Regions from separate parts of the Paenibacillus sp. FSL L8-0340 genome, predicted to be linked through region 1. Evidence: riboswitches for the same ligand, from Rfam matches in the RefSeq annotation. Region 1 holds a riboswitch; each other region holds the start of a gene.
The links. Region 1 has a riboswitch for cobalamin ahead of NST07_RS09050 (energy-coupling factor ABC transporter permease). Riboswitches for the same ligand answer to the same signal wherever they lie in the genome.
Positions count from the first base shown of each region.

Region 2: linked by a shared signal. The riboswitch ahead of NST07_RS04865 (DUF4430 domain-containing protein) and the one ahead of NST07_RS09050 (energy-coupling factor ABC transporter permease) in region 1 are both predicted to bind cobalamin.
Region 3: linked by a shared signal. The riboswitch ahead of metE (5-methyltetrahydropteroyltriglutamate--homocysteine S-methyltransferase) and the one ahead of NST07_RS09050 (energy-coupling factor ABC transporter permease) in region 1 are both predicted to bind cobalamin.
Region 4: linked by a shared signal. The riboswitch ahead of NST07_RS02360 (anaerobic ribonucleoside triphosphate reductase) and the one ahead of NST07_RS09050 (energy-coupling factor ABC transporter permease) in region 1 are both predicted to bind cobalamin.

Region 1 is NZ_CP151967.1:2,008,536-2,016,617, reverse strand. Features, by position in the region: gene NST07_RS09065 (ABC transporter ATP-binding protein) at 1-671, opposite strand, end outside; gene cbiQ (cobalt ECF transporter T component CbiQ) at 741-1,532, opposite strand; gene NST07_RS09055 (energy-coupling factor ABC transporter substrate-binding protein) at 1,516-1,812, opposite strand; gene NST07_RS09050 (energy-coupling factor ABC transporter permease) at 1,812-2,576, opposite strand; cobalamin riboswitch at 2,837-3,026, opposite strand; gene NST07_RS09045 (ArsR family transcriptional regulator) at 3,190-4,167, shown strand; gene NST07_RS09040 (DUF6171 family protein) at 4,371-4,646, opposite strand; gene NST07_RS09035 (alpha-N-arabinofuranosidase) at 4,659-6,155, opposite strand; gene NST07_RS09030 (5'-3' exonuclease H3TH domain-containing protein) at 6,359-7,285, opposite strand; gene NST07_RS09025 (Spx/MgsR family RNA polymerase-binding regulatory protein) at 7,314-7,679, opposite strand.
Region 2 is NZ_CP151967.1:1,059,817-1,067,898, reverse strand. Features, by position in the region: gene NST07_RS04865 (DUF4430 domain-containing protein) at 1-2,070, opposite strand, end outside; cobalamin riboswitch at 2,332-2,533, opposite strand; gene NST07_RS04860 (glycosyltransferase) at 2,990-6,142, opposite strand; gene NST07_RS04855 (hypothetical protein) at 6,139-7,401, opposite strand; gene NST07_RS04850 (beta-mannanase) at 8,053-8,082, opposite strand, start outside.
Region 3 is NZ_CP151967.1:5,229,463-5,237,544, reverse strand. Features, by position in the region: gene NST07_RS23960 (ABC transporter ATP-binding protein) at 1-717, shown strand, start outside; gene NST07_RS23955 (FtsX-like permease family protein) at 692-2,641, shown strand; gene NST07_RS23950 (DedA family protein) at 2,659-3,291, shown strand; gene NST07_RS23945 (undecaprenyl-diphosphate phosphatase) at 3,364-4,224, shown strand; cobalamin riboswitch at 4,511-4,720, shown strand; gene metE (5-methyltetrahydropteroyltriglutamate--homocysteine S-methyltransferase) at 4,884-7,184, shown strand; gene NST07_RS23935 (DUF1540 domain-containing protein) at 7,419-7,571, opposite strand; gene NST07_RS23930 (DUF4349 domain-containing protein) at 7,979-8,082, shown strand, end outside.
Region 4 is NZ_CP151967.1:516,283-524,364, reverse strand. Features, by position in the region: gene NST07_RS02395 (phosphatidylinositol kinase) at 571-858, shown strand; gene NST07_RS02390 (hypothetical protein) at 1,090-1,521, shown strand; gene NST07_RS02385 (hypothetical protein) at 1,616-1,858, shown strand; gene NST07_RS02380 (hypothetical protein) at 2,172-2,516, opposite strand; gene NST07_RS02375 (hypothetical protein) at 2,640-3,284, shown strand; tRNA gene NST07_RS02370 (tRNA-Thr) at 3,890-3,961, opposite strand; gene NST07_RS02365 (MTH1187 family thiamine-binding protein) at 4,043-4,351, opposite strand; cobalamin riboswitch at 4,767-4,998, shown strand; gene NST07_RS02360 (anaerobic ribonucleoside triphosphate reductase) at 5,334-7,319, shown strand; gene nrdG (anaerobic ribonucleoside-triphosphate reductase activating protein) at 7,316-7,831, shown strand; gene NST07_RS02350 (ribonucleoside-diphosphate reductase subunit alpha) at 8,038-8,082, shown strand, end outside.

The DNA.
Region 1 (8,082 bases):
GCTGCCCGGCAGATTCCTTTATCCAGCACAATGATCCAGTCCGCCCAGCGGTAGGCTAGATTCATATCATGCGTCGCCATGACCACCGTGGTGCCCTTGGCAGAAATGCTTTCAAGTCCCGCAAGCAGCTGTCTCTCGGAGAGCGGGTCCAGATAGGAGGTCGGCTCATCCAGCAAAATCAGCTCCGGCTCCATCGCCATAACCCCTGCGAGCGCCGTGCGCTTTTTTTGGCCCAGACTGAGCTGATGAACCGGCTTATCTTGCAGAGCCAGCAGATTCAGCTGCTCCAGCACTTCCAGGCAGCGCTTCTGAATAGCGGCCTCATCCATGCCTGTCCCCCGCAGCCCGAAAGAGATATCCTCGATAGGCGTACTAAGAATCAGCTGTTGCTCGGGGTCCTGAAAGACGAGGCCCACGCGGCGGCGCAGGGCGGCCAGCTCTTTTTTGGAATAGGCCAATGGGGTGCCGCCCTGCAGCACCCTGCCTTTCTGCGGACGCAGTACGCCAACCGCATGCAGAAACAAGGTTGATTTGCCGGAGCCGTTGTGGCCGAGCACTGCTGTTTTTCGTCCTTTGGGGATGGAGACAGTCAGCTCCCGCAGCGCAGGTTCCGCCGTGTCCGGATAACTGTAGGCGACCCCCTCAAAGACCAGGCTATATTCGTTATTCATTGCAATCTCCTTACTCTTGTTCAGTCTCCACTTCTACTCCTGCCGTTGGCTGATTCCTGCATCAGGTAATCACCTGCTCCGCAAGATCCATAACTGAGCGAGCAGCAACAGGGAAATACCAACGCAGGCCTGAACCGCGAATCTGCGCGGCACCGGGCGTGACACGTAAGGCGGCAAAATAATCTCACCCATGTACCCCCGGGTTATTAGCCCCTGCGACAGCCCATAGTAGCGGTGCATCGTATTGGCAAACAGCGAGCCCGCCATTCCCGCAACTTCCCGCAGTTTGGCCACCCGTCCTCTTCTGCCGCCGCGCAGCCGCCGCGCCAGCATCATTCCATGTGCTGTATCGCTCAGCAGGAACAGAAAACGGTACATAATCAGCATGAGCTCCAGTACGATCTGCGGCATGCGCAGCCTGCGGAGTACCTGCAGCAATTCTCCGAACGGTGTTGTAAATATGATAAAAAAGCAGCAGGTCAGGCAGGCCAACACACGCGCCAGCAGCAACCCTGCCCGGTGCAGCCCCTCCGCCGTAATGTATAGCGAAAGAGTCGAAGCCGGGAGCTGCAAGGACATTACCGTCTCACCGGCAGTTGGAAGGCCAATTTCAAGCAACAGGGCCGGCAGGCTCAGACAAAAGAACAAAAGTGCCGTACCAAACAGCAGGCCGTAGGCACGCAGCGGGATTTTGGCGTACAGGACGCACCACACACTCATCCAGCCGGCAACCACAAGCTGCAAGGCCGGATGAAGCGCATAGGAAAGGATGAACATGAACGCTGCGAACAGGCTTTTCCACATCGCGGGCAGCTGCCTCAGCGCATTGCTATAGGATAACGCATCAATTCTTCTGATCATTAAGCTTGCGCCGGTCCTGTCTGCCTTTCAGCAGGCCGATGGAATAGCCAATCACTCCGGCCCCGATCGCCGCCTGCAGCGCGAACAGCATGCTTTCCATTTCGCCGGGCAGCTCCGTCAGCGGTTTGAACCAGGGCTCATAACCGGGATCAATCTCTGTAATTACACCCTCTGCGGCATCGTCAGCCCCGCCGAATTCCCCGTTCACCAGCAGCAGAGGCAGCACCACCAGCAAAATCACCGCCAGTAGCATCAACCCATTTTTCCACTTATTGCTCATCACAGACTTCCTCCCTTGGTTTGCCGTTTCAGCAGCGACAGCTCATTCGGACTGTAGGATTTCAGCCAGTTCCAGAGCAGCACGGTCAGCAGCCCCTCGCTGATGGCGAGCGGAATCTGCGTCACGGCAAAAATACCGCCGAACTTAATCAGAGAAGCCAGCACACCTCCGTCTGCTGCCGGAAAAGCCACTGCAAGCTGAACCGAGGTCACCACATACGTCATGAGATCGGCCACTGCCGCCGCCATAAAGACAGCCAGCTTTTCACGTCCATTCACCTTCATCAGCAGCTTATAGACCGCATACCCGGCAAAAGGACCGGCCACCGCCATCGAAAATGCATTCGCTCCAAGTGTCGTTATCCCCCCGTGTGCCAGCAGCAGCGCCTGAAACAGCAGCACAACAGACCCGATTACGCTCATCGGCAGCGGCCCCAGCATTACAGTACCAAGTCCCGTTCCTGTAGGATGGGAGCTGCTTCCGGTTACGGAAGGCATTTTGAGTGCTGACAATACAAAGGTAAATGCACCCGCCAGCCCAAGCAGCAGCTTCAGCTCCGGGTTGTCCTTGGTCATTTTCTTCAGCTTAAGGACTCCAAGGGCAAAAAACGGCAGAAATGCCCCCCACCAGAATACGGCCCAGCCTACCGGCAGAAAACCCTCCATAATATGCATCGCGTTGGCCGTGCCCGGCTCATTCAGCAAAAAATAAACGGTAAATCCGGCAATGAGTGCAGCAAAACTCCAAAACTTGCGTTTGTTCATGCTTTTCCCTCCATGGATTCGTCATTTTGTGCCGCATCAAATCAAAAACTCCCGCCCCGGGGGGTGGGAGTGCTATGTACGTCATCAGATATGTAAGAGATGGTGGTCCCGCTGCAACAGCGAAGAATTCGCAGAATTGTAATTTGGGGTAGCTGAAGCTGGCACTTGCTCTGCACCAAATCTTCAACATCCACCGTCTCCAAAAATGCATGCCTTCATCTCTTTAACCAATTCGTACACCGCTCCTATCCGCGTAGAGTCGTGGTGCGCGCAAACAAGGTAGGTCTCCTGGCTCGGGATCATAACGCCTTCCTTCGTCTTCCCCGGCTGTTTGCCGAGTGACATGCTGAAGTTCAGCTCTTCCTTACAGTGGCGGGACCGCTCGGGATTTGCACCCGATTCCCTGTTACCCCTTGTAGTTACAAGGGCACCTTGTCTTATCGCTAATTTATCCTGTACATTATAGTGGACTTCGCCGGGGGGTGTCTGTGATAAAAGTGGAGCGGCAAAGTTCTCCAGCACACCATCCGGTGGACCCTACGGGTTGTAAGAAATTCATTTAAGTAATATAATCATTAACTATATAACTTGAATCCGGAGGCGTACCCAGAAAATGAAACTTGATCTTACCGAAGATTCCCTGCCGGTGTACGAGGCGCTCTCAAGCGCTGTACGTCTGCGAATGCTGCAGCTGCTCGCTGTTCAGCCCATGAACGTAAAGGAATTGGCGGGAGCGGTCAAGCTGAGCAGTGCCATTATGACAATGCATGTGCGCAAGCTGGAAACGGCCGGACTGATCCGCACCCATATGGCCCCCGGACGAAGCGGACTGCAGAAGATTTGTTCTCTTGCCGCTGAAGGGGTGGAGATTATCTTCCCACTCCAGGCCAAAGCAGAGCGCAAGGGTCACAGGAAAGAAATACCGGTCGGACATTATTCCGACTTTGAGATAGAGCCCACCTGCGGGCTGGCCACTACCGAGCATATCATCGGCAGCTTCGACGATCCGCGTTATTTCTGGGATATGGAGCGGATGAATGCCGGAATTCTCTGGTTTGGCAAAGGGTATGTCGAATACAAAATACCCAACTTCCTGTTATCCAGCCAACAGCCGGAGGAGCTCATCATTACGATGGAGATAGCCTCCGAAGCACCGTCAACCAATAATAACTGGCCTTCGGATATTGCATTCACGCTGAATGGCCAGAAGCTAGGGTATTGGACTAGCCCAGGCGATTACGGAGACAGCCCGGGGAAATATACCCCTGCCTGGTGGCCCGCGTACACCAATCAATACGGCCTGCTCAAGCAGCTGCGCATTACTCCAAAAGGAACCTATATGGACGGCTTAAAACTCTCCGACATTACGCTGGAACAGGTAGCAATCCGCAACAAGCAGTGGACCTTCAGGCTCTCGGTGGAAGAGGATGCCGAACATATCGGCGGGCTCACCTTATTCGGCAAAGGCTTCGGCAATTACAACGAGGATTTGGTCGTAGAGCTGTTCTATACCGATGGATTCAATAGTGCTGACGCGGATAAAACGGATACAGCAGCAAGGACTGACAATGGGAATGGAACAGTTTCCTAATCAAGCGAAGCCTTCACTGTAAAGTCCGCACATATATTCTTCTCTTCTCACATAAACGCCCCCATCCCTCGCGGTATTGCATCCACGAGTGATGAGGGCGTTTAAAATTTCAGTATGCCTGGGAATCCATGGGCTTCTTTCCGGTATCACAGCCAATGGACGCTTCCTCTGTGACAAAGGTTCTCTAACGGCTTGGCGGAACGCTACTCCGTGACCGGACTCCACAAACCGCCGCCCGGCAACGGACAGCCACGCTCCTTCAACTTGGCCACGACCGGAATGATACAACCGCAGGCCGTGCATGTTACGCCATCCTGGAGCTTCGGGCAGGCTGAGCAAAGGGCAACCCGCTGCCTGTATACTTCATCTGGAGCAGTGTTGTCCGGGGTGAACATTGATGAAGCCAGAATCCGGGCAATCTGGGCATCCGTCACCTTGTACTCTTCCCGGCAGCCCTTGCAGGTCGATAAAGTACTCATATCGTATGCTCCTTAAGCCTTCGGGGTAATTTCCAGCACGGTCACCGACATCGGAGGCAGCTCAACGTTTAGCTTGTCGCCTTCCAGCTTAAAGCCGGTAAACGGCTGTGGCGTCACTGCCTCCGGCTGGCTAAATGTATTGTGGGCATCAATTGCTGTTCCGGCCAGCGTCGTTCCTGTAATTTCAACCTCTTCCCCGGCAAGCCCGCGCAGCTCCAGCGGAAGCGATGCTGCTGCAGCATGATTCAGGTTGCACAGGCTGACATGAATTACACCCTCCGCCGTAATGGAAGCTGAGGCCGAGACTTCCGGAATCTCGCGGCCTTCAAAGCTATAGGTGCCACTCTCCAGCGAAAGATCAAGCAGCTCCGCATCCTGATGCACCTTGTACATGTTGAATACGTGGTACGTAGGAGTCAGCAGCATTTTCTCGCCTTCCGTAAGAATTACAGCCTGCAGCACGTTGATCGTCTGGGCAATATTCGCCATACGAACGCGGCCGCTGTGCTTATGGAAAATGTCGAGGGTCACACCGGCAACCAGCGCATCACGGATGGTGTTCTGCTGATAGAGGAAGCCGGGATTGGTTCCAGGCTCAACATCATACCAGGTTCCCCATTCATCGACAATGAGGCCCACACGTTTCTCCGGATCATATTTGTCCATAATCACGCTATGACGGGTTACCAGCTCATCCATGCGTAGTGCCTTCTCCAGCGTAGAGAACCATTCGCCGGTTTCAAATCCGGTAGCTGCCCCCTTCTGTTCCCAGGCAGGACCCGGAATGGTGTAATAATGAAGTGTGATGGAATCCATATAGCGGGTGGCTTCACGCATCAGTACCTCCATCCAGTGATAATCATCGACGTTCGGACCGCAGGCAATGCGATGGATCTTATTGTCTCCATAATTGCGCACATAGGTCTGATACCGGCGGTACAGATCGGCATAATATTCAGGACGCATATTTCCGCCGCAGCCCCAGTTCTCATTGCCCACGCCAAAATATTTTACTGCCCACGGCTCCTGCCGGCCGTTCTCCTGACGCAGCTCCGCCATTGGCGAAACCCCGTTGAACGTCAAATACTCCACCCACTCCGACATTTCCTGGACCGTGCCACTGCCGACGTTGCCGTTGATATAAGGCTCACAATCCAGCATGGCGCATAACTCCATAAATTCATGGGTGCCAAAATGGTTGTTCTCCACCGTGCCGCCCCAATGCGTGTTGATCATCCGTTTGCGGCCTTCGCGCGGACCGATGCCGTCTTTCCAGTGATATTCATCGGCGAAGCAGCCGCCCGGCCAGCGGAGTACCGGAATCTTGATTTCTTTAAGCGCTTCCACAACATCGTTACGGATGCCGTTCGTGTTCGGGATCGGCGAATCCTCGCCTACCCAGATACCTTCATAAATACAACGTCCCAAATGCTCGGAGAAATGTCCATAAATATTCCGGTTGATTGTTCCCTTGCGGATATCCGCATTTAATACTGCACGCTGAGCCATTTTAATAATCCACCTCTCAATAATTAATATATATATTAACTACTTAATGATTATATTAATATTATAAACACTGCTAAACCCCTTCGTCAATCTTTATATATGGCATGCTCCACCCCTTCGCAAAAAAAGCACTCTGGAACCTATATAGATTCAAGAGTGCTTTTGCAAAAAAATATTCAACCTGTATCAGCGGCTGGCGAAGGTCAGCCCAGATCGCCAAGCTCGATCTGCACAATACCCCGCTCATCCTGCACACTGCCGATCAGATGCATCAGGCTGCCGAATTCCAGCTCTTGGAACTTGCGGGCTGCCGTCTCGCGCTGCAGCCCCCACAGGCATTCAGCCAGCGTGCAGACTACCGGAACATCACAGCGGATTTCTGCCAGCTCACGGGACAGGTGAAGCATATCAAGATCGGCCTCAATTTTGGCACGCACGCCTTTGGGAAGCAAGTGAAGATTTTCGATTACCCCTTCCACCGTACCGTATTCGGTCAGCAGCTTCAGCGCCGTTTTCTCGCCAATGCCTTTTACACCGGGGTAGTTATCGCTGGTATCGCCCATGAAGCCCTTCAGATCGATCACTTGGGCAGGGGTGAGGCCCTTTTCCTCCAGCAATTCCGCCGGATCGTAAACTTTATAGTTCGAGCGGCCTTTTTTCATAATGACGACTTTGACGGTATCGTTGACCAGTTGCAGCATATCGTGATCGCCGGTGAGAATGTACACCTCGGATTCCCCGCTGTAGCATGAAGCAAGCGTGCCGATACAGTCATCCGCTTCATAGCCCACCAGTCCAATATTCGGTACGCCTAGTTCAGCCACGACTTCCTTGACCAGATCAAACTGTGGAATCAGCTCCAGCGGCGCATCTATCCGGTTCGATTTGTAACCGTCATACTTCTCTGTGCGGAAAGTCCCTTTGCCCATATCCCAGCAGCAGACCACATGGGAAGGCTCAAATGTGCTGACCGCATCGAAAAAATACTGCAAAAATCCGTACACCGCATTGGTCGGCAGTCCGGCCTTCGTCTTGCGGATATATCCTCCATAAGAGGTCGCATAAAAGGCCCGGAACAGCAGAGCCATTCCATCGACGATCATTACCCGGCCTGTTGTTACTGAACTCATGTGTAACCTCTCCTTATATTCCATCTTATTAGGCGTTGCTCCAGGCTTCGCCGTATTGCTCTTCTTTATAGCCTACAGTGACTTTCTTGCCGTCAGTGACTACCGGGCGTTTGATCAGCATCCCGTTGCTGGACAGCAGTTCAAGCTGCTCTTCTTCACTAAGGCTGGACAGCTTGTCCTTCAAGCCCAGTGCTTTGTACACCTCACCGCTCGTATTAAAAAACTTCTTCAACGGAAGCCCGCTGTTCGCGACCAGCAAACGCAGCTCTGCCACAGTGGGCGGCTGCTCGGCGATATGCTGAAGCTCCAGCTCATGCCCCTGCTCCTTCAGCCATTTGACAGCGCTGCGGCAGGTTCCGCATTTTGGATATTGATATACTTTCAGTTGACTCATAGCAGCTCCTTTGGCAGTTCCCTTTTAAAATTTATAGTGAATTCAATTGCAGCCCAACTGCAGCTAAGGAGATGACCCGTGGGGCTGTCATGTATCATTCACAGATAGAATTGTAATTCCGGCCTATCTTTTCGTTTTACAGTGCATTAGATCAGTAATACGGGCGTTACTAGAGGGAAATATGCCCGCTAGTTCCAGCCGAACCATCAATTATAAAAGGATAGCGGGAATTACTCCCTCTATAATTGTAGAAATCACGCTATAACACACTATCGATAAAATTACAGGTAGTAAATCCCGCTATTCACTCCGCTACTTCCAAAAGCGATAATTACAGGGACCTTTTCCCATTAATCACGAGGTCCAGGTGTTGCGGCGGCATATGCTTGTGCAGGTGCAGTGC
Region 2 (8,082 bases), 950 kb from region 1:
GGTAACAGTCACTTTAAACGTTTCCCCCGGTTTTGGCTGCGGTGGAGATACTGTAACGGAATTTACTGCCTGCGTGTTGGCACCGGCAAAATAGACAAGCACCTTGTCCTGTGCCTGCAGCTTGAAGTCACCCATGCCTTCGCTTGGGTAGATCCATTTCCCGCCGCGCGACACCAGGAAGTTCCAATAGCCGTCATGGGTTCCGTTCTTAATCCCATTAATGCCCGACACATAGCTGCCGTAGGAGGACTCCGTAATCTCCAGCGGAATATTTCCGGATGCCGTAAGTTTCTTCAATGCCGCCAGCGCGTTGGATGCTTGCAGCGCTCCCTCAGCGACCGGCCCCTCAGGTCCTTCAACCGACAGATGAACTGGTACATTCTTGGAGATTACCTTTACAGCTTGCGAATATTTAGCGATAGTTGGTGCATTGTCCGCAACATAACCGGTTACGGTTAGCGTATAGTCTCCTGCCGGAACACCTTCGGCAAAGACCGCTTTGCCGTCTTCACCGGTTGTTGCCTTCCGGTCTCCGATTGCCACTTCCACACCAGATGCACTTGAGGTTACAGGACTCGAAATATTTGTGGCATTGTCCCATACCCATTTTATCTGGGTAACCGTGACTGAGAAAGGCTCCTCCTCACCCGGCTGCAACGCGGACAGCGTCAGCGAATTCACCAGCTGCGTATCGTTGCCCGCATAATAAACGAGAACCCGGTCTGCTTCCTTAAGTTTAAAATCCTTCATTCCTACATCGGGATCAATCCATGCCCCGTCCCGGGACACAGCATATTTCCAGCCATCCCAGCCGCCGTAGATTCCGGCTTGGATACTGCCGATTCCCGTTACATAGCTGCCCGATTCATTCTTAACCGGAAGGCCCTTCTGGGCGGCCACTTTCTCCAGCACCTCGAGGACATTGCCTGCATATGCCATCCCTTCTCCCAGCGTGTTCTGCGGCCCTTCAATTACAAGGGGCACATACACTAACGGATTCGGAACCGCAGGCTTAGTGAAGTCATACAGCTTGCCGTTTCCGCCCCCGCTGTACAGGGTGTAGGCCACCAGCGCCTGCAGCCCCTGCTCTGTAGCAAAAGCATTTACATTTCCGCCCTGATTATGGGCAAACCCGCCGCCCTCTACACTGAAGCTGAGCAGTCTGCTTATCAGATCTGCTTCACCCTTGGTGAATTCTGCTCCTTCCGGGTCTACCCCGAAGGAGGCAAGGCCGATAATGACCTGTGCCGCGCTTTCGCTGCTGCCTCCAAAGCCACCGTTGCTGTCCTGCGCAGCAGACAGCCAGGCTACTGCTTTTTGCCCGGCAGTTGCAACCGCCGGATCACTCTTATGCGCAGCAAGGGCCGTTAAAGCCATCGCCGTCATATCCGGCTCGCTTGCCCCGGAAGTCAAGGCGAACCCGCCGTCTGCATTTTGCTTGGACAGGATCTCGCTGAGCAGCGCCGCTTTGCTCCATTTGGCATCCGCCCCAATAGTATAATTGCCTGAATCCAGTGCCAGCAGCGCATAGACCGGATTGTTCAGCGTCTGGCCGCTCATTTTGTCGCTGTTATAGATACGCTCAACCAGATTAAAACCCGGCTCAGAGCCGTTTCCGGCAAAATTCGCCGGATCAGCCCCCACGGCTTGTACCGCGAGCACAATCCGTGCATAATCCGTGACTGCGGCAAAGCTGCCGCTGGCTGTCCGCACCTTTTGCTCCAGCAGCCGGACATAACTTTCCGGTACTTTGTAGCCCGCCTGTGCGAGGCCAACCGCCTGCCATTCTGACGTCACGCCGCTGCTGAGCATATACTCGGCAGCCGCATAGGTCGCTCCGGCAACGGTAATCTGCTGCTTCGCTGTTAATGCAGCCGCAGCCGGCTCTGCGCCAGACTCGTCTGCTGCATACACAGCAGCAGTAACACTTTCCGTTCCTCCGGACGCGGTAGCGGAGACCGCCCCGGCAAACACTTGCCCTGAAGGAACAAGCGCTGTTCCCAGAATCGAAATAACCAGCAATAAAGCCAGGCCAAGCATAAAGGACTTGGCAGAGAGAAGAGTCTTCATCGTTAACCTCTTTCCGTGAATAAAATAGTGAAGCAGCGGACAACAAGAAGAAACGGCTATGCTGTCCATTTCAAAAGGACGGGGCCGTTTCTGCGAGAGAGAAGGATAACATACAGCACCGGCTTATACTTCATCCTCATCCCTCAAAAAAACCGCCCCTGCTAAGGGCGGCCTCGGAAGAATACAAATGAAGCACGGGGGTGCTCAAGCTCCGCCACCACATCCATTTGTAATGTTCCGCATTCTTACCCCACGAAGAATAGAAACGTTCAAGAAAAAGGCAGGTCTCCTGGCTTATGCTTCACAGCTTCCCTCCGCCTTCCCGTCCTTGCTTCACAGGACAGTGGCACCCTTAAGAGTCGCTCCGCATTTACAGTGGCGGGACCGCGCCGGACTTGCACCGGACTTCCCTTTTAAGCAAATTCTACTGGATAGAATCTGCACCCTTTTCACTAGACTATCAAATTTTAATATTCATAATCATATCCACTATTCCCTTGTATGTCTATAGAAAAGCTGTTCCAATGCCGCCCGTTGCCGGCTGAGCCCTTTTCGAAAGCATCAAACACACTCTTCGTTGATCCCAACCTGTCTGCACGCAGTTCATCATTAGTAGCGGAAAAAATGCCCGCTAAGTTTTGGCTACTCCCTCATTAATAAGGATTAGGCGGATTTACACCCGCTATTATTTCGTAAAACGCCACATAAGGCTCAACCGGATAATTTAGCGGTAGTATATCGTCTTATACAACTTATTTTCAATATACAGTCCACATTAGAGGGAGAGAATCCCTTTACAGGGTGATCCGTCATAACCAACGCCGGAGCTCTGTGAAAGAAGAAAAATCCTGAACACGCATCTGCCCTGCTCTCTCCGGGCAAAACATGCGGTTCAGGATTTTTGTCTGTTTATATCACTTTACTCAGGAGCCTCGGTTGCTGCTCCGCCATCATCCGTAGGCGTTGCAGTTGCAGTCGCAGTTGCAGTAGGCTGGGCACTCGGTGTAGGGGTTGCCGTAAGTGCTGGATCCGACTGCAGAGTCAGCTTATAATCGCCCGCGATGATCATGTTGCCCTCGGCCAGCTTAGCCCCCGGTTCCAGATCCACAGTGACTTGGTACGAAGCTCCCCCGGTCTCTCCCGGCGAAGGCGCGGATGACACAGCCGGGGACGCGCCGGCTTCTGTTCCGGCGTTCGCGTTCCCTGTCGCGCCGGCTTCCGTTCCGGCGTTCGCGTTCCCGGTCGCGCCGGCCTCTGTTTCGGTGTTCGCGTTCCCGGTCGCGCCGGCTTCTGTTCCGGCGTTCGCGGTCCCTGTCGCGCCGGCCTCTGTTTCGGTGTTCGCGGTCCCTGTCGCGTCGACTTCCGTTCCGGCGTTCGCGTTCCCGGTCGCGCCGGCTTCCGTTCCGGCTGACGCATCCGGCGTTGCCGTTCCACTGCCGCCGTTCATGCCGGCGGCCCCCGCATCCGGCGACGGAGCGAGACACCGGCTCGACGTCGCCGTGACCTTGTAGACCTCCGGATCCCCACCGGAGGCTGCTACACTGATCTCCGCCGGAGTAAAGGCGGTGCATTCTTCAGCGTCAGCAAAGGTGAATACCAGTCTGCTGCCCGCGCCTTCTCCGCTGCCGCTAAGATACACGGCAGCAGGCGGGTGGCCGCCGTCCGGTGCTGCGCTGCCCTCCGGCAGAGCCGTGTCCGGGCTGTCCGGCCGCAGCAGGCTGATGGCGATAATAACGCCAATCAGTACGATCCCCAGAATGGAGCCGGAGATCAGGAGTTGAAATCGGCTGCGGCTAACCCACCGCGCCAGCGGCGAAGCCAGCTGGGAGCGGGCTTCGTTATATACATTTTGCAGAGCAGGCCCAGCAGCGGAGACATAGCTTTTGCGGAAATCCCTGCTCTTGAAGGCTTCGCGGTCGCTGTTCAGGAAATACTTTAGAATCGCCCGGCGGTAGCCCGGGTATAGCTTCTTCTTCGACACCGTGAACAGCCGGTTGTTCTGTGACCAGGCCAGGAAACGGTATACCGTTTCTTTGTCGCCGTCCGCTTTGCGCTTCACCAGATCCAGCAGCGCATCATAATCCAGCGGGCCGCTCTCGCGGTCACTATTGTGATAGAAAGCGAGCGGCAAGCGTTCGAACGGCTCCACACTTCGTGATTCCTTCAGCCACCGCCGTCCGAGCAGCTGTACATCATCCAGCTCCTTTGGTGACAATCCGGCAAAAAGTTCCTCATCAGGACTCTCCTCCCCGAACCAGCGGTAGGCAGCGCGTAGCGCATTGGATTTTTGCCTGCTGATGGAATCAAGCGGCGGCTGCCAATCCGCCGTATCCCGGTAGCGCAGGAACGAAATCTCCAGCAGCTGCTCCTGTGTCAGCTCGCTGAGCGATACACGGTTCAGCAGGAAGCGGTCCGCTGCCGCCATCAGCTCCTTCAGCAGCGAAAGCGCCTCAGGGTTGAACCCGCTGCCTCTGCGGCGCTCTTTTTCCGCCTTCTCTACAGAGTCATGAATCGAGGCCACCGCCGCAACCGGATCTTTGTCACGCTGCAGCTTCTCCAGCAAATAATCGCTGATTGTATCACGGACAAACGACTGCTGCAGCGCCTCTGGAAGAAACCGGCCCCAATGGGCGACAAACCGTAAAATGTCAGACGATTGCGCTGCAGCAGCCAACCGGGATTCCATATACGGTTCCAGCAGCGCCTTGCGGAAAATAGGCTGGGCCAGCACTCTTTTAAAGAAAGCTGCACTCAGCTCGTCATTGCTCTCGATGATAGTGTAAGCCGCCGCCAATGTATCATCCCGGTCCGCAGACCGGGCATTCAGCATACCGTTGATGAAATAATCGACCACTTTGACCCGGTAATTATGGCCCTTCAGCACAAAATACTCCATAAAACGCTCCATAATCTCCGGCTGAGGAATCCCCTTTTTGCGGATCAGGTCATACTCACGGTCGAAGCGCTCCAGGAACATATCGTTCAGCCGTACCCGGGACTCCAGCGCCCCCTCTGGCTTGAGGTAAGACAGCAGGCCGCTGAGCACAGCATTTTTGTTGTCCGTGTACAAGCTTTCATTGCCCTGCTCAATCTCATAAAAAACCGCCAGCTCATTATAGAGCGCCAACTGCAGCTTGCGGTCCACGTTCTCACCGGGCAGCAGCGAATCAGCAAACCGGGCAAAGTCATCTAAGCTGCCCTTGTTCTTCAGCGTTTTCCATACCAGATCGGCATAAGGCTGCTGCGAGTCAGCGAAATCGGCATTCAGGGTCCGGCCCGAAGCCAGATCGAAGATAAAATCCTTCTCGATACTGCGGTCCCCGGGACGGAGCGAGCCTTTTTCTACAAAGGTAAGATCGATATATTTGCGGCTTTTTGGCTCGTTTGCATAGGTGAGTACCCCTAGCCTGCGGCGGAAATCATACGGCAAAGCCCCGTAAATAATCTCCGTAAGCTCCAGCGCCCGCTGCGACAGCTCTGCGATGGGAACATCGAGGGCAACATAACTTTTTTTCTTGCTTGCCACAGAGATCATGACCGCCTGCAGCAGTGCCTTGAACAATACTTCGCTGAACCCGAGACTGCGCAGCACCGTTAGCGGATCAGCCTGTCCTTCACGCTGTAGGGCCGGAATATCGGCCAGCTCCGGCAAGGTTCCTCCAAGCTCTCCTTCATAGCTCCCGGCAAAATCAGCATGCAGCCAATCCCCATAGCTCTGAATAATTTCCTCGGCGCGTGTCGGAGGCACTACAAAGTTATGGGCAAAAAAAGCACTCCGCTGCCCGGTAAAATCAGTCGCCTGATAGCGGCTTTGCCCGATCACCGTGTCGTTTGTTTCCGTATGGAATAAATGCAGCGCGGCCGGATACAGCTCCTCATTTTTTTCGCCGCGCGCCGCCAGCTCAGCCGGGGCATCATAAAGGCAGAAAGGATGAATGATTTTTTTGACAAAATTATTGTCCAGGCTCTCCGACTTCGCTACAGTATCGAATCCTTCGGTTGCCCGGTATACGCCCCGCCGCTCGCGGGTATACATTTGCTGGGTGATCCTGGACCCTGAGAATCTGTTCACGGCCCGTCGCTCCCCTCAATATAGTTCAGCTTATGCAGCAACCAGATAAACGGCTCGTCCACACGGATCGGGCTGACGACACCCTCTATCTTTTGGTTGACCGGATTGCTGCCCAGCGCGGAGACGGCAAAATACCCCGTATTGGCAAAATACACATCCATCGTATCTTTGAACGGACGGTCTACCTTGCCGATAAAGCGGCGGATTTCACCGTCGATGTTCTGGAATTCATCCAGGTTCAGCGTGTTGCGGTGCACATAGTTGTTGAATACATTGCTGTTGGACTTGATGTAGTCGCCATCTTCATCCTTCAGCGAATGCAGCATGTCGCTTTTGGCAAGCACGACGGCCGTCGGGATATCGGTCTTGCTCTTCTCCTGGTAGGCGATGAAATCGCCGAACATCGTCAGCACCACATCACGCGGCTCATCATACTGCGAGACCCATTCCCCGGGACGATCGCCGTAATTAATCTTGATCTTCTCCCGGATAGAGCGGATCTGCAAGGGATCGACCATGAACAGGATTCCCGCGGAGTTCTTGATATGCTGGCCATGCAGCCCAAGGTAATCCTGATCGACCATGCCTTCACCGGCAACATCGAAGAACACCAGTGTCAGCGGCGGCTTCTCTTCATCCTTGAACACAAATTGAAAAATAAACGGCTCCTGCATCTTCTCCTTCTGTGTTGAGGCCAGCAAATCGCCGCGCTCAAACAGCGGTTCTTCGTACAGGGTGCGGAACTTGCGGCTGATTTCAGCATTCAATGGCATGCAGGCCGCGTCGAAATGCCCAGCAGTCGTATGCTGCAGTGTATGGATCAGCGAGGTCATGTACACCGACTTCCCGACCTGGGAGGCGCCGATGATCGAGATAATGTTGCTTGGCACCTTGCCGGCGGTCACGGGGAGCTCGTTATGGCAGGACGGGCACAGCCGTCTGCGCGTAAGCACACCATAGCGGTCGGTGAGACCGGTCAGCACATGATCAGTATAGTGGTGATATTCCTCGGGAATATCAGCCGGATTAAGCACAGCCTCCATATCATCGACAGTATCGAGGCCGAAACGCTCACGGTATTTATTCAGTGCATCATCTTCGCCGAGCGCATAATTCTCATCATCCTCACGGCTGTGCATGGCCCGAAAAACAACGTCCTCCGGCGAAAACTTGGTGAAGCAGTACGGACAGACAATATCATAAAAAAGCGGCCGCGCCTGCGGCTGATTTTTCTTCTTAAATCGGCTGAAAAAAGACATCTCTCATCCTCCTAAAAGTTCTGTCTGCATCACTTGTTAGTAAGTGCCTACAAAACTAAGTTCCAACAATTTGATCTGCTATGACCTGATGTAGTCTAATCTACTGTAACTGCTTCGCTTTACTCTACTCTACTCTACTCTACTCTTCTATTCTCTGCTCTGCTCTTCACTTCACTTCTCTTCACTTCACTTCACTTCACTTCACTTCACTTCTCTACACTTCTCTGTCTCGCTCTGCGTCCGCATGCAGCTTAATGATAACTGCACTTTGTACAGCTATATCAACGCTCAGGCCCACCGCTCCAGCTTTACCTGCACTTTGTGCAATTATGGAAGAGCGAATGGCATACTTTATCAGCTTTCCCGAAATATAGATGTACAAAATACAATTAAACCTGCCTAGTAGAAGAAATCGATCGTTTTAGTTGCACGAAATGCAATTACTGCCACTTCAGACTCCAAAAAGCAGGCCGTTCAGACTTACTTATAATCTAACAAACGCACGCACCACAGACATACGAAGCTTTTACCTCAAGATCTCAAGATACTTACGATCCAACAAATACGCGCACCAGACGTACGAAGCTTACACCTAATGATGCTTATAATCCAAGCAAGCTGCGGACTCATAATTACAAGCTCAACACCGGATTACTCAGGCACCAGCTCATAATACAACCC
Region 3 (8,082 bases), 3.2 Mb from region 1:
ATTCATGCGCTGAACCATATTCGTTTTGCCGTGGAGAAGGGTGAGTTTGTAGGTATTATGGGACCTTCAGGCAGCGGAAAAACAACACTGCTCAACGTGATCGCCACGATCGACGAGCCTACCTCAGGTGAGGTGATGATCAACGGCGGAAATCCGAATGCGCTCGGGCGCAAGGACAAAGCGCTCTTCCGGCGGAAGGAACTGGGTTTCGTCTTTCAGCATTTCAATCTGCTTGATACGCTTACCGTAGAAGAAAATATCGTGCTGCCGCTGACGCTCACCGGGGTGCCGCTTCCGGAAATGGAACACAGGCTGCAAGAGGTGGCTGAGCGGCTGGCCATCGGTCCGCTTCTTCATAAACGGACGTATGAAATCTCCGGCGGGCAGATGCAGCGGGTGGCGATTGCCCGGGCAATGATTCACCGGCCGGCGCTGATTCTGGCCGATGAGCCAACGGGTAGCCTGGACTCCAAAACAGCGGCCGAAGTGATGAGCCTGCTGGCAGAAGTCAATGAAGCGGAAGGGTCCACGGTGCTGATGGTCACCCATGACGCAGTGGCGGCGAGCTTTTGCCACCGGGTCATCTTTATCAAGGACGGACGGTTCTACAGCGAGATGTACCGGGGCAGCAGCAGGCAGGCTTTCTTCCAGAATATCATCGACATGCTGTCGCTGCTGGGAGGAGCAAGCCATGACCTTTCGGCAGTTCGCTTATAGAAATGTAACGCGGAATAAGCGTAAATACGCTGCTTATTTTGTCAGCAGCGCATTTTCCGTAATGATCTTTTTTCTCTGTGCACTGTTTATATTTCATCCGGTGATTTCGGGCGATATGATCCTGGATACGGCGGCTGACACCATGATGGTGGCTGAGGGAATTATTTTTGTATTTTGTTCCCTGTTTGTGCTGGTGTCCGTAGGATCTTTTCTGCAGTCCCGCAAGCTGGAATTCGGCATCCTGCTGATGCACGGCATGACGAAGCGGCAGCTGAACCTGATGGTTTTTTTGGAGAATATGATGATCGGCAGCTCCGCCATCCTCACCGGCACTTTGCTCGGTCTGCTGCTGGGCAAGCTGTTCCTGATGATTGGAGCGGGGTTCCTGGGCATTGGCCCGCTGGAATTTTATCTTTCCTGGCACGCACCGGTACTGACGATTTGCAGCTTTGCTCTGCTGTTCATGCTGATCTCGTTAAGTACCTTTGCCTTTATCGGGAATGAGTCGGCGAGAGGTTTGTTTCAGGGCGGTCGCAAAGGAGACAAGGAGCCGCGGGTGTCTGCCTTACTGGCGTTCGCTTCGGCCCTGCTGCTGCTTGGAGGCTATATTCTGGCCGCTACCACGACCGCAGCATCGGTGGAGAGAGTGATGTTTCCGGTGGTGGCGATTACGGTCGCCGGCACTTACTTATTCTATACACAGCTTAGTCTATATGTGGTTAGGATAATGAGGAAAGTCCGGCGGTTTTATTGGCATAAGACAAACATTATTACACTCTCGGGCTTAACCTACCGCTGGAAAGACAACGGGCGGATGTTTTTTATGGTGACGATTGTTTCGGCGGTATCCTTCACCTCTGTCGGGGTATTTGCTTCTATTCATACACTCTCCAAAGAGCTGAAGCTGGACTATCCGGCAGCGGTCGGTTATGTGGCCAAGGGCAATGAGGCCGGGGCCGCTGCGGAAGAGGATTTAAACGGGATAAAAGCGGAACTGGAGCGGTTGAATCTTCCCTATCGCTCGCTGGAGATCCAAATCAAATATGCGGAAGTACAGTCTCAGACCGGTCCTGACCGTACAGAGCGTCTGCCGCTGATGGCTTACAGTGATTACAAACAGGCGCTCCAACAAGCCGGATTTACCTCCCGTGAGCAGCCGCTCCAGGGGAATGAAGGTCTGGTCATGATCGGTTCCCAGCGTGACCGCAGCCTGACCTCTGAACGGGTTCATGCCCTTTATAAGCTGAAGCAGGGAGTAGATATTCAGGAGATCGGATATACGGAGCATGTGCCGATTGCTGAATATCTGCTGCCGGAGCTGGATGGGAGGGATGGCGGTGATTTCAGCGGAGTAGTCGTTAGTGACAGCTTGTTCGCCACCATTAATCCCGTGCAAAGAGATTTGTATACCGGGTTCTATGTGGACCCATTCCAACAGACGGTTGGCATTGCTTCAAGACTTGCGGACAAAGGCAAAGTGTCCTACGAGAGCAAATCCCCTTATGCCGTTGTGGTCAGCGGCACGCTGTTCGAAATTCAGCGGACGTTATACAGTACGATGCTGTTCGCTTCGCTTTTAGTCGGCACCGTTTTTTTTATCGCCGCAGGCAGCTTCTTGTACTTCCGGTTGTACATGGATCTTGACCATGACCGGCTGCAGTATTCCACCTTGTCCAGAATGGGCCTGACCGACCAGGAACTGGACCGGACTGTGACCCTGCAATTGTCACTGATGTTCTTTGTTCCGGTGGGGCTGGCCATCCTGCACAGCTTGTTCGCCTTTATTGCGCTGCAGCGGCTGTTCTATCTGTCCATCGCTGCCGAAACGGGAGCGGTGCTTATCGGCTACCTGGCTGCGCAGGGGTTATACTTCTTCCTTATCCGCAGCCGTTATTTGCGCAATCTCAAAAAAAATCTCATCTGAACGCGGAGGAGCACGAAATGAAAACATGGATTACCGATTTTATGGAACAGTTCGGCTATCTGGGCATTTTTCTGATGCTGGCCCTGGAAAATATTTTTCCGCCTATCCCCTCGGAGGTAATCCTTCCGTTCGGCGGTTTCATGACAACCACTTCCGGGATGACCATCCCCGGCGTGCTGATCGCCTCAACGGCCGGCTCGCTGCTGGGAGCACTTGTGCTGTACTGGATCGGCCGGATGCTGGACGTGAACAGACTAGAACGGATTGTGGACCGCTGGGGCGGACTACTCCGGATCAGCGGAAAGGATATCCGCAAAGCGGATGCCTGGTTCGACAAATACGGCTACTGGACGGTATTGTTCTGCCGCATGATTCCGCTGGTACGGAGTCTGATCTCCATTCCTGCAGGAATGTCGGGGATGAAATTCGGGTTATTCATGCTGTTTACGACGATCGGGACGCTGGGCTGGAATGTGCTGCTTATTCTGCTGGGTGCTGCGCTGGGAGAATCCTGGGAGGATATTGGCGTGTACATGGAAGCTTACTCAAGTGTCGTCTACGTATTGATTGCTGTGGGAGTTGTTGTGGGTGGTGTGCTCTATTTCCGCAAACGCCAGTCCGGTAGAAAACCGGTAGATACCACAGATTAATTAAATTCACAGGTTTCGCAGAACTATTTAAAGCCTCTCATAGGGGAGGTCAACAAAAAGGAGGGGATCAATATGGAGCTGTTAACAATTATTAAAGCCATCATTCTGGGCATTGTAGAAGGATTAACTGAATTTGCTCCGGTATCCTCGACCGGTCATATGGTAATCGTGGATGATATGTGGCTGAAATCCCAGGAATTTCTCGGAAAATATGCGGCGAACACGTTCAAAGTAGTCATCCAGCTGGGTTCGATCCTGGCGGTAGTTATCATTTTCCGCAACCGGTTTATCGACCTGCTGGGTCTCAAGCGGTTCAGCCGCAAGGAGCTGACGGCGGTGCCGGAAGGACAACCTCCGGTGGAGACGGAAGGCCGGCTGAAGCTGGCGCAGGTCATTGTGGGACTTATTCCGGCAGGAATTCTCGGATTTCTGTTCGAGGATTACATCGACGAGCATTTATTCTCGACATCGACGGTCCTGATCGGACTAGTCATTGGGGCAATATTCATGATTTTTGCCGACCGGTTCGCCCCCAAAAAAATCAAGACAGAGAGTGTTGACCAAATTACATATAGACAGGCGCTATCGGTAGGTTTGATCCAATGCTTGTCGCTCTGGCCCGGCTTTTCACGCTCCGGATCGACCATCTCAGGTGGAGTGCTGCTGGGTATGAGCCACCGTGCGGCTGCCGATTTCACCTTTATTATGGCAGTGCCGATTATGGCGGGTGCGAGTCTGATTTCACTGGTCAAGAACTGGCAGTATTTCACGATGGATGCCCTGCCGTTTTTTATTGCCGGGTTCATTAGTGCATTCCTGTTCGCGCTGCTCTCTATGAAGTTTTTCCTGAAGCTGATCAACCGGATCAAGCTCATGCCGTTTGCGATTTACCGTCTCGTTCTTGCCGGGGTAGTCTACCTCGTCTGGTTCTAAAAGACAGGCTGAAACAGCCCGTTGATTGCTATCATTTATCGAAAAGAAACCGGGTGTGCCTCCTTGTCAAGGACGGTGCAGCCGGTTCTTTATGCTGTATACCAAACGTTCTGCTGAAGCTGCTTCTTGAAGAGAGGCTGTGAGGGAATGTGTGGCAGAATCGCAGCAAAATGAGCCTGCACGGCGCCAGCTATAGGGAATGTGTATAACGGGAATACCCGTAAATCTGTTGCGGATAAGGTATCGGATTCAGTATGATGGCATCAGATTACGGGATGAATACAATTTGCAAATATCGGAGACAGGCGCCAGCCGGAGCATCAGAAAGGCCCGGAGGCTTAATAGGGAAATTCGGTCAAGCCGATGCGGTCCCGCCACTGTAACGGAAGAGTTCATAGCAGCCCATGTCACTGGCCATCTCTACTTCGCCGGGAAGACTTGCTGATGGATGCCGACGCCGCTAGCCAGGAGACCTGCCTGTCTCAACAGCACTGCAGTACCTACGGAAGATAGGGAGGTGTTAAGACGTTACCCATTGGCAGCCCATGGGCGTCTTTCCCTGCGGCCTGGTTAGGGGAAGACGCTCTTTATTATTGATACCGACTGAAATCATTACCTAAAAGCCTAAGGCAATTATTATAAACAAGGGAGTGACTGTAATGACAAACAACATCAAGACGAGCAGCCTCGGTTATCCGAGAATCGGAAAGAACCGGGAGTGGAAAAAGACGCTGGAGGCTTACTGGAGCGGCAAAATCAGTGAAGAAACCTTGCGCGCGGAAATGGCCGGTATTCAGCTTCAGCACCTCAAGACACAGCAGCAGGCCGGGATCGCACTGATTCCTGTCAATGATTTTACCTTTTATGACCATGTGCTGGATACCGCTGCTATGTTTGGCATTGTTCCTCCGCGTTATGCCTACGACGGCGGAGACATTCCGCTCGATCTGTACTTCGCCATGGCGCGCGGCAATTCGGCTGCCCCTGCCTGCGAGATGACTAAATGGTTCAATACGAATTACCATTATATCGTGCCGGAAATCGGCGGGCAGACTCCCCGCCTGATTGAGAACAAACCGCTCGCTGCCTACCGTTTCGCCAAAGAGCAGGCGGGTATTGAAGGCAAGCCGGTTATAGTCGGACTCTATACCTTCCTGAAGCTCTCCAAGGGATTCGCTGCAGATCAAATTGTAGAGGTTGCTGCCCGTTTCCTGCCGGTGTATGTGCAGCTGCTGCAGGAGCTGCAGCAGGAAGGCGTGGCTTGGGTACAGATCGACGAACCGGCTATCGTAACCGGCTTAACCGCGGAAGAAGTTGAACTGCTGGGAACGATCTACAGAGAGATCGCTGCAGCAGTGCCCGGACTTCATGTCTTGCTGCAGACTTACTTTGAAGCTGCAGAGCCGCTGGAAGCACTGCTGGAGTTGCCTGTGCAGGGCATCGGATTGGACTTCGTCCATGACGGCGGGGTCAATCTGGCGTCGATCCGGCGCCTGGGCTGGCCGGAGGACAAATGGCTGGGAGCGGGCATTATCGACGGGCGCAATATTTGGCGCTCCGATCTGGATGCCAAGCTTGAGCTGGTCCGCGCGCTGAAGTCCCATGTGCCGGACGAACGGCTTATCCTCCAGCCATCCTCCAGTCTGCTGCATGTGCCGGTAACCGTTCAAGGCGAGGATAAGTTAAAGCCTGCGGTACGGCAGGCGCTGGCCTTCGCCGACGAGAAGCTGGCGGAGCTGAGTCTGATTGCAGCAGCGGCGGGAGAGGATGGGCAGGTCTATGCCGCAGCGCTCGCCGAGAGCCGCGAGGCGCTGAATGTGTTCCGCGCCCTGCCGGAACGCGGGCGGCAGGATGTGGCTGAGCAGGTGCGCAGCCTGGATAAGCTGCCGGACAGCCGCAGCTTGCCCTTCGCGGAACGCGTAAAGGTGCAGCAGCAGAAGTGGCAGCTCCCGCTGCTGCCGACAACGACGATCGGCAGCTTCCCGCAGACGCCTGAAGTGCGCCAGGCCCGGCTCAAATGGCGCAAGGGCGTCTGGAACCAGGAGCGCTATGACGGATTTATCCGCCAGCAAATTGCAGATGCGATTACTTTTCAAGAGGAGCTCGGGCTGGATGTGCTCGTGCACGGTGAATTTGAGCGGACGGATATGGTTGAATTCTTCGGCGAGAAGCTGGCAGGGTACCTCTTTACTAAAGGGGGCTGGGTCCAATCCTACGGTTCGCGTTGTGTGAAGCCGCCGGTCATTTATGCCGATGTTGCGTTTACCGGTCCTATGACCGTGAAGGAAAGTCTGTATGCCCAGTCGCTCACCAGTCTTCCGGTAAAAGGGATGCTGACCGGTCCGGTGACTATTCTGAACTGGTCGTTTGTCCGTGATGATCTTAGCCGTGAAGAGGTAGCCAACCAAATCGCCCTTGCCCTGCGGTATGAGGTGCAGGCGCTTGAGGAAGCGGGAATCGAGATGATTCAGGTGGATGAACCGGCTATCCGTGAAGGCCTGCCGTTAAAGGCTGAAGATCATGAGCATTATTTGAACTGGGCGGTAAGATCTTTCCGTATCGCTACCAACCACGTGAAGGCGACAACGCAGATCCATACGCATATGTGCTACAGTGAGTTCAATGACATGATCGGATCTATTTCGGCGATGGATGCTGATGTCATCTCCATCGAGACCTCGCGCAGCCATGGGGAGCTGATCGTCAGCTTTGAAGAGCAGGAGTATGACAAGGGAATTGGTCTTGGTGTGTATGATATTCATAGTCCGCGTGTACCGAAGGTAGAGGAAATGGCACAGGCCATTGAGCGGGCGTTACGTGTGCTTGATGCCGGACAGTTCTGGATTAATCCGGACTGCGGCCTGAAGACACGGGGCTGGGAAGAAACCGGAGCGGCGCTGCGCAACATGGTGCAGGCTGCCGTGATTGTCAGAGAGAAGAGCGGGGCGGTCAGCCGCTGATTCGTCCATTATACCGGGCGCCCATTTTCCCAGTGTTCTGTAGGGGCTGAATATCCCTAGGAAGTCCAGCTAGGGTCGTTATATATACTGTAAAAACCAATCCGGGGTATACCACCCTGGATTGGTTTTTTGTGGCGATCTTTTTTAGCATAAACACTTGATAATAATTCTCATTCTTGATAGAATGGGTAACAGAAAAGAAGGAACCGTGGAGGGTCCCTTCTAAGTCTAACCTTATTTACTTTCGAAAGTTTTGCAGTCTGTTTCTTCAGACTGTGTAGGCTCTTTGGAGCTGTGATAAGCTACAAAAATGGACTCAGCGTTGCATTTGTTCTCTTCTGCCCAATAGGTGCAAGAGTTCACTGCGCACAATACGTCTTTTGCCATGAGGGTTCACCTCCCCTTATAGTGGATTGGCAACATAATTAGAACGTTGTGATTTGTCCTGTTCAGCAAGGTGGAGCTTGTCCGAACAGAACCCTGCCCTTATTCCTTGCGAATAGAGGGTTTTTGGTGTTTTGTGTCTTTTCAGACACGATTATTGTAGCAAATTAAGCCTGATTTCGCAAACAGGATCATTCAGTATTCGAATGATCCTGTTTGCGCTGTAAACGTTGTTATTTTTGGGAATAAACATCAAAAAAGGTCCGGAATTCTCCAATCTCCTGCAACCTTCCAGCTTTTGGGACGTCAAAATAAATAACGCGGAAGAGACTCAGAGATCAAAGGGCCTTTCGCCGGAGTAGTTTATATAGAAGAAGCTGAAATTCCACTACACTTTTGGAGGAATGAGAATGCGAAAATGGGGTCTGCATTACTTTTTATTTTTATTGGTTCTAGCAGTTGTGCTGGCGGGCTGCGGTTCAGGCGACGACAACAACTCGGCAGCTGATCAACT
Region 4 (8,082 bases), 1.5 Mb from region 1:
TTTACTGTAATGTGTAACTTTTCAATCGGCGGTACAGCGAATGCTGCTAACCCCTAAAACTAAATGTAAACGGGGCGTTACAGGATGAGTTACCTTCTCCTTTCGTCAGGAAGAACGTGAGTTATGTTCCTATTCGCACTGCGCAGTCTTTGGGTTAGGTTTTCCCCGGGTTCAATTTTATTATTCCACTGTGCATCCGGAAGGCCCTATGACTAGTTTTATTTACACTGAAAATGACTATTCTAAGTGGTATTTCCTGCACAGCGATAGCGTTTATTATTACGAGTTGAAGAATGGATACATGAGCCTTGTTTGGGAAGGTCAAATGACGGCTAAGACTCCGGGAAACTCATCTAGTCCCTTGGCCAAATTTTTGGTTACAGGCATAGATACTCTACCCTAAACAATTGAGTGACATTATCCTTAATTTCAAAGAAGAAAATCAATGAGCATTCTCTCCTTAAGAATGTAATACATCAAATAATAATTAATGGGCATTCGCCGTCAACAATATAGGTTATAGTCCATAGACTGTTGTCAGGATGTATTTATCTGAGGAGGTATTATTTTATGGACGCAAATAATTATCAACAGGTCGCTTGGAGTTGCATGAATAAGTACGTTGGTGTAACTACTACGGATGGCCAGTCTCATGATGGGTTTATTGCCCATGTAGACCAGGATTTCGTTACTCTTGCTATTCCTACAAACGAGATGTTTCAGGGTATGCCTGCGCAAAACTCTACCTACAGACAATTCGGTTTCCATCCAGGCTTTTTCCCCAGACGCCGCTTTATCCAGAGACGGATTCCTTTTGGTGCCATCACTGCATTGTTTTTACTCCCGTTTTTTATTTAATGATAGGAGGGAGGCAATTCCCCCTCCCTTCTCCTATGCCATTACCTCAAAATAACGTTGTCGTGTAACCGATATCCCCCGCGTGCAATCTCTACATATTGTGGTCCCCTCTGGAATCCGTTTACACATTCATCCTGACCGGCTAGCTGTCTCTAAATGATTGCCTCCCTGCGGACGAACTCTTTGAATTAGCTGCATACCATATCTCAAAAACTATGGGAGGCTTGATGTATGACACGTTTACTCGATGCTCGGACTTCTCAAAACGCTAGCATTGCCGGCAGCATGAATGGCGCAGGATTGACAGCAAACCAAAATGTATTAATTGGCCAGATTGGATTAACCACTGCCGGATCTCAGGGCCCTATTAGGGTACAGTTCAATGGCGTCGCAACTTTTTTTGTGTTTTCAGGAGGATTTATCACTTTAAACCTGTTTGTGGTTAGGGGGAGTGCAGCTACTGATCCCATAGTTGCTTCAAACCGGCTTCAGTTAAATCCAGGGGCAACAACACCTACTAACTTGTTCCCGCTTTACTTAATAGGCTCTGACTACAATCCCGCTCCAGCAGCTGAGATCATCTATTCCTTATTTGTGAACAGCACTGTAAACGTTAACCGTGTCGGACCTGAAAGTTTTAATGGGTGTGCTTATTCAGACTAGCGCTTATATAGCAAAAGAGCCTGCATGTTAATGTTTAACTATGTATGACTAGCCATAAAATTATTAAATGATGACAACAACTATCAAGGAGGTTTTGAAACTTTTTTATGACCACGGTTCTGTCTGTACGGATATTGATTGGATTAATTTCAACAAGCATTGGGTTTCTTCAACGCGTTCACCAACCTTTTCGATGAATGACGGCAAAGAGAAATGGTCTTTTGCCCGACTGAGCAAACGGGGCAAACCGGATCGTGTTAAAGCAATCAAGGAGGTCATAAAGTTCAAAAATACGGATCTGCGATCCATGGAGAACTATTTATCTGACAGCGCCTAACAGCAGCTCGTGGAGTGAAACCGGCTATGTAATGCGTTAAAATTAGCAGCGGTCCCGTAAAGCAACTTTAACCTAATCCCCTTTAATCAGCAACTGGGGCTGTCTCAGTTGCTGAACTCTCGTATGTCCAAACCACGCTATGTGAGTAACACAATTTGGGTTAAGATAGGAGTTTACCAAACCGTAACGGTTGTCAGCAGGTCATATTTCCCGTTTTTTCGTAGGCAGAGGGGATGTTTCGGTCAAATAAGCCCCATAAAACCATTAAAAAAACCGTTAGTGTAGCAATGTTCCAAGGTGTTTACTTCAAGTCTTACAATTCGCTCAAGTTATCTTGAGTAAGTTCTAGCTCCTTACCATTTTGATTAACAATATAAATTTTCTCAGGTGGACTTTCTAGGCTTTTCCCCTTAATTAACAGTTGGTGTCCTCCTTCGATTTTGTACTTTCTTATATATATTCCTGATCCGATATCCTCAAAGGAATACTTGTCAAAATCCCCCCAATTCAATGATACGCCTTTTTCAGCTAAGCTTTTTAATTCATCATACGAAATGTACTCCTTTGGCCCTTCTTCTTTGTTGCTTTGGCATGCTGAACAAATAATTAAAATGAATAATAATGTCATTGAGAACTTAAAGCATTTTGCTAGTGTCATTAGAACTTCTCCTTTTTTACCATTATTTTACTGGTAATATTTAGAAGATAATCATATCATAAAAAGGTAAAACAAGCATCTTTTAATCCCGATCCGGAAAAGTGGTTGGAATGGTTTAACAGCTTGCCTGAAGAAGTGCAATTAGAAGTCAATTATAGACCTGCAGGATTTGATTCCACATTAAATAAAGCAGTTTTACCAAACAATGATATACCAATCAATGAAACGCAATATAGTCAAAATTCATCTGAACCAAAAGAGGATTCCAAAAAGTCCGTAGGATTGCAGTTACTTGAAACAATGGTAACTGGTGGATACGAACATCCTTATGATACTAGTGTTTGGGCACCATTAACAGATAAGGCCAATTGCTATGCTTATATGTTAAACATATCTACTTATTCTGGGCACAAACTTCAACCAGGTGAAAAGGCTGGGAATATTTTCTCAAGCTTAACAACTACAAGCATAATTAATGCTGCACAAGCTGATATGCCTTACCTGAGTAAATCTATTCGTAGTTCTAGTTATAGTGAAGTTCCAGGTTATCGGGAGTACAAAGTAGCATTAGTAATTGCTCCTAATTATGATTATCACTGGTATAGACAAGATGCTGACGGCGGCTGGTCACACAAAAGAGGCTTAACTGCAATTGATTTTAGAGATGCAAGCGGAATTTCAATTCGCAACCCGCAAACAGCTAATCGCAATTATGGTAATGGTCTGAATTATTCTACATTTAGCGGATTGTATATTATTAAATATTAACAAAAATTATAAAAGCCATCATGCACATCCCCTCTCCCTAGGATACCGGGCTTCTAAATTTCCATGTGAAATTTTAGGTGTATTCATTCCAATTGAGCGAAGCTAAATTACACTTGTTTCTAGGTGTAGCGGTTGGTAAATGCCTTCGCCAGTTTGAGTACAGTGGGGTAAAATAATTTTTTCAAGGAGTTTAGTAATGTAGAATTGATATGCCATGAGAAACCGCCCTTTTAATAGAGCGGTTTTTTGTTAATTCGCAAATTTATTTATCACACAGCGATTGTTGGCTTTTTTTATGCCGAGAAGGAGTTTTTTATGAAATTGACTCAAAACAAAACTTTATATCTTTATATTATGTACGCTCCTTGAATTCATTCTGTTATCGGTGCTGCCACCCGTGCCCAAAATCTTCTTATCCTACACAATATGCAGAGTACGTAGTCTACATTTAAGTAATAAACAATTATCTGCCTGGCAATTGAGGTCAGCGCGACTCAGAAACCCCCCTTTACTCGGGTAAAAATAAGAAGAATGGTAGAAAAATCAAAAAAAAGCGCAGCCCCCCCGAAATTCCAAGAAGCCGCGCCGCGTATGTTTTTTTAGGATGCTGGTGAAGGGAATTGAACCCCCGGCCTACGCATTACGAGTGCGTTGCTCTACCCCTGAGCTACACCAGCTTAAAGCATTTTTTCTGTCAAACAAAAAATATTATACAACTTTCAGCCAAAAACGCAACCTTTTTTCACAACATCCGGGCTTCAATTCTCCTGCAGCTTGCGTTCAACGGATTGCAGCTTACTGCGGCTTGTAGACGGCTTGTCGCGGCGGTCATCAATCTTCAGCGACGTGGATACCCGCTGTGCCCCGGCAGCGAAAGGCGACTCATGCAGCGCTTCTACGGCAGCGAGAATCCGCGGGATCGGTCCTTCGATAATCGTCCCCATAGATGTAAGCTCATAAGTGATCCCTTCCACTCCCCTGAGCACACGCTGCATATCGGCCACATAACAGCTCAGGCTCGTGCTGCCTGTGCCGATTGGAATTACGGTTACTTCGCCAATTGCCATTCTGAATCCCTCCTTAATATGCTGTAAAAAAAACCCTTTATTGGAAATTTCCTCGCGCGACCTTATTACGGACTATAAACCTAAAGTTCCTGATATATGTCTACGGCCTGTTCTTATTGTAGCAACTCCGCCGCACACCCACAAACCGCTAACCCCCACCATTCGTAACCCTTCGTCCCCCATATTTCTTCATTAGGCATTCCAGTGTCACGCTCACAATATTTATGGACTCTTTGTGGCATCTTTTAAGACAATTTATGACTTTATCCAGACACTTTTTGCACCCAACTTGTGGATTACCTGTGGACTAACTGTGGATCATTTGTGAGTAAAACCGCAGAACCCGCTCCCCGCGCGGAGTTTCAAAAAATGGTTTACAAACACAACATATTGGGTTATTTTTATCTAACGACAACAAAATATAGTGGAAACAGGTGTTTCGCTCTTTCAAGCGAGCTGAAGCTTAATAGGGAAACGCGGTGCAAATCCGCTGTGGTCCCGCCACTGTAACCGGATGCCTGCAGGCTTTCTGAAGCCCGTCAAGCAGCGTCTACCGGCAATAGCCACTGAGGGGCCTCAAAGCTCTCGGGAAGGCGCCGGAGGATTCACCGGAAGCCAGGAGACCTGCCTGTTTCGCCGACACCATCATTCATGCCTGCGAGGACCAGGTGAGGTGTCCGCAATGCGGCCTGCACAAGCAGACATAGCCTTCCCGTGTTTTAAGGAGCCAAGGCTGCCGATACCTGAGGGCTATAAACCATTATCGCCCTCAGGTATCGGCTTCTGCGGAATATATAAGAACAGGACAGAGATTACCCCTGTCCCCTGCTTGTATGTTCATCAAGACAACCGGCAAATATCCTTGTAAGGATATTTCGTACGCATTCGGGCATTTTCCGCCTCTTCGGCGGGAGATGCTTTTTTACTGCTATCAGGAAGTATATACTTCGTTCTTACTATACCGAGGGGAGAGAGCTAGACAATGACGCTGCTGGAGAAACGGTACAACGGTGGACAAGCTGCACAGGAAGTTCTTTTGGAGGAAGTTATTCATTTGGGACGGGATATTATCGACAGCCGGGATTTGGATCTGCTGCGCGAGAATGCCAATTTGAACGGAGAAAGCTTCTCCGGCAAAATGAGCAAATTCGGCAGTGAATATTCCAAGTGGTATGCCCGCAACTTCACGATGCCGCCACAGCTCGTGCAGGCCATTCAGGATAATGTCGTGTACGTCCACGATCTGGATCAATACGCCATCGGAACGACCAACTGCATCTTTATCCCGTTTGAGCGCCTTCTCCGCGAAGGCTTCAATACCGGCAACGGCAGTGTCCGTCCTCCGAACTCGATTATGACCGCAATGTCGCTGGTGGCGATTATTTTCCAATCCCAGCAAAATGCCCAATACGGCGGCGTATCCGCCAATAAACTGGATTATGATCTTGCCCCGTACGTGACCAAATCCTTCGCCAAGCTGTTCCGCAAGGGACTGGAGTACTTTGAAGAAGGACAAGCCGGTGATCACCTCGGCGAAATCTCGATGAGCCGCAGCGATCTGGCGGAGCAGTATCCTCGCGCCTTCCGCTTTGCGCAGAAAGAGACCGAAAGCGAAACACTGCAGGCAGCAGAGAGTATGATACATAATCTCAATACGATGTCCAGCCGTTCCGGCGGACAGATTCCTTTTACCAGCATCAACTATGGCACCTGTATCTCCCCCGAAGGCCAGCTTGTGATCAGCTCCCTGCTGACCGCCACCATGAACGGCCTCGGCAGCGGAGAAACACCGGTGTTTCCGATCCAAATCTTCAAATGCAAGCAGGGCGTCAACCAGCAGCAGGGCGATCCGAACTATGAGCTGTTCCTCAAAGCAGCCGAATGTTCCGCACGCAGACTGTATCCGAACTTTGCCAATCTGGATGCTCCGCTCAACATGCAGTACTATGATCCGGCTGACCCGGACACTGAATTTGCTACGATGGGCTGCCGCACCCGGGTACTGGGCGACCGTTTCGGACGTAATCACTGCTCCGGCAAAGGCAATCTGTCCTTCAACACCCTGAATCTGGTCCGTCTGGGCCTCGCTCACGGCACTGTAACAGGCCGCCGTCTTGCTCCCGACGAGGAAGGCTTCTACGACGACCTGAATCATTATATGGATATTGCACTGGAAGGCCTGCTGCACCGTTTCCGGATTCAAGCGGCCCAGAAAGCCAAAGCCTCCGATTTCATGATGCGCGAAGGTGTCTGGGAAGGCGGCGAACAGCTTGCTCCCGAGGACAGCGTAGGCGAGCTGCTGAAGCACGGCAGTCTGTCGCTCGGCTTCATCGGTATGGCGGAGTGCATGAAGGCCATGTACGGCAAACATCATGGCGAGGACATGGAAGTCCATGCCAAAGCGCTCGCCGTTGTCCGCCATATGCGCGAGTACTGCGACCGCAAGAGCGAAGAGCTCAATCTTAACATCACGCTGTTTGCAACACCTGCCGAAGGCTTGTCCGGCAAATTCACCAAGGTGGACCACAAGGTGCTTGGCTCTATTCCCGGCGTAACCGACCGCGAATATTATACGAACTCCTTCCACATTCCAGTGTATTACGAGCTCAGTGCGGCCAAGAAGATTAGCCTTGAGGCCCCTTTCCATGAGTACTGCAACGCCGGAGCCATTTCCTATGTGGAACTGAACGGCAATGCCCGCAGCAACCCGGCGGCTTTTGTCAAAATCATCCGCTACGCGCTGGAGCAGGAAATCAGTTATTTCAGCATTAACCACCCGATTGACCGCTGCTCCGGCTGCGGCTATGAAGGGGTTATCGGCACGAACTGCCCTTCCTGCGGCGCGCATGAGCATGACACCCATATCCGCCGCCTGCGCCGGGTAACCGGATATTTGACCGGCGATTACCAGACCCGCTTCAACGCCGCCAAGCAGGCCGAAGTAAGAGACCGCCTCAAGCATCTATGAATATTTGCGGCTACTACCCGGAATCAATTAATGAGGGAGAGGGCATGCGGGCCGTCCTCTTCCTCAGCGGCTGCCGCCACCGCTGCCCGGGCTGCTTCAATCCGAAAACGTGGAATTTCAATTTTGGTGAAGTGTTCACCCTGGAGCGGCAGCGTGAGATTATTGCCGAAATTGCCGCTAATCCGCTGCTGGACGGCCTGACGCTGGCCGGCGGGGACCCTTTTTTCTCGGCAGAAGAGGCTGCGGGCTTCATTCATGAGCTTCGCGCTGTGCTGCCGGATTTCTCAATTTGGATTTATACCGGTTATACGTATGAAGAGCTGACGGCTTCTCCGGGCTCGCCGGAATGGAATCTGCTGGCCTTGTGCCATGTAGTGATTGACGGACGATTTGTAGAAGAGCTTAAAGATACTACCCTTCCCTACCGGGGAAGCAGCAACCAGCGGATTATCGACATTCCGGCCAGCCTTGCCGGCAAGGAAGTCATCCATTGGCAGCCTGCTGTACTTTAGCTTTTTGGAAATATAAATTTCATGGTATACTTTAAGCTTCTGTTTTCCGCAGACCCGGATTCCAGCACGCGATACGATCTATCGCCTGCTTCGAAGGCAGCTTTGAAATGTCGGCTTAGCCGCCATTTCCTGGCCGCTTTCTGCGCTATAATATATCAATTTTTAATATTGAAAATTAAACCCAAATACGAAAGGATGAATCCCCTATGCCAGAACTCGTAGTGAAACCCGACAACCGCCAATTGGCTTTT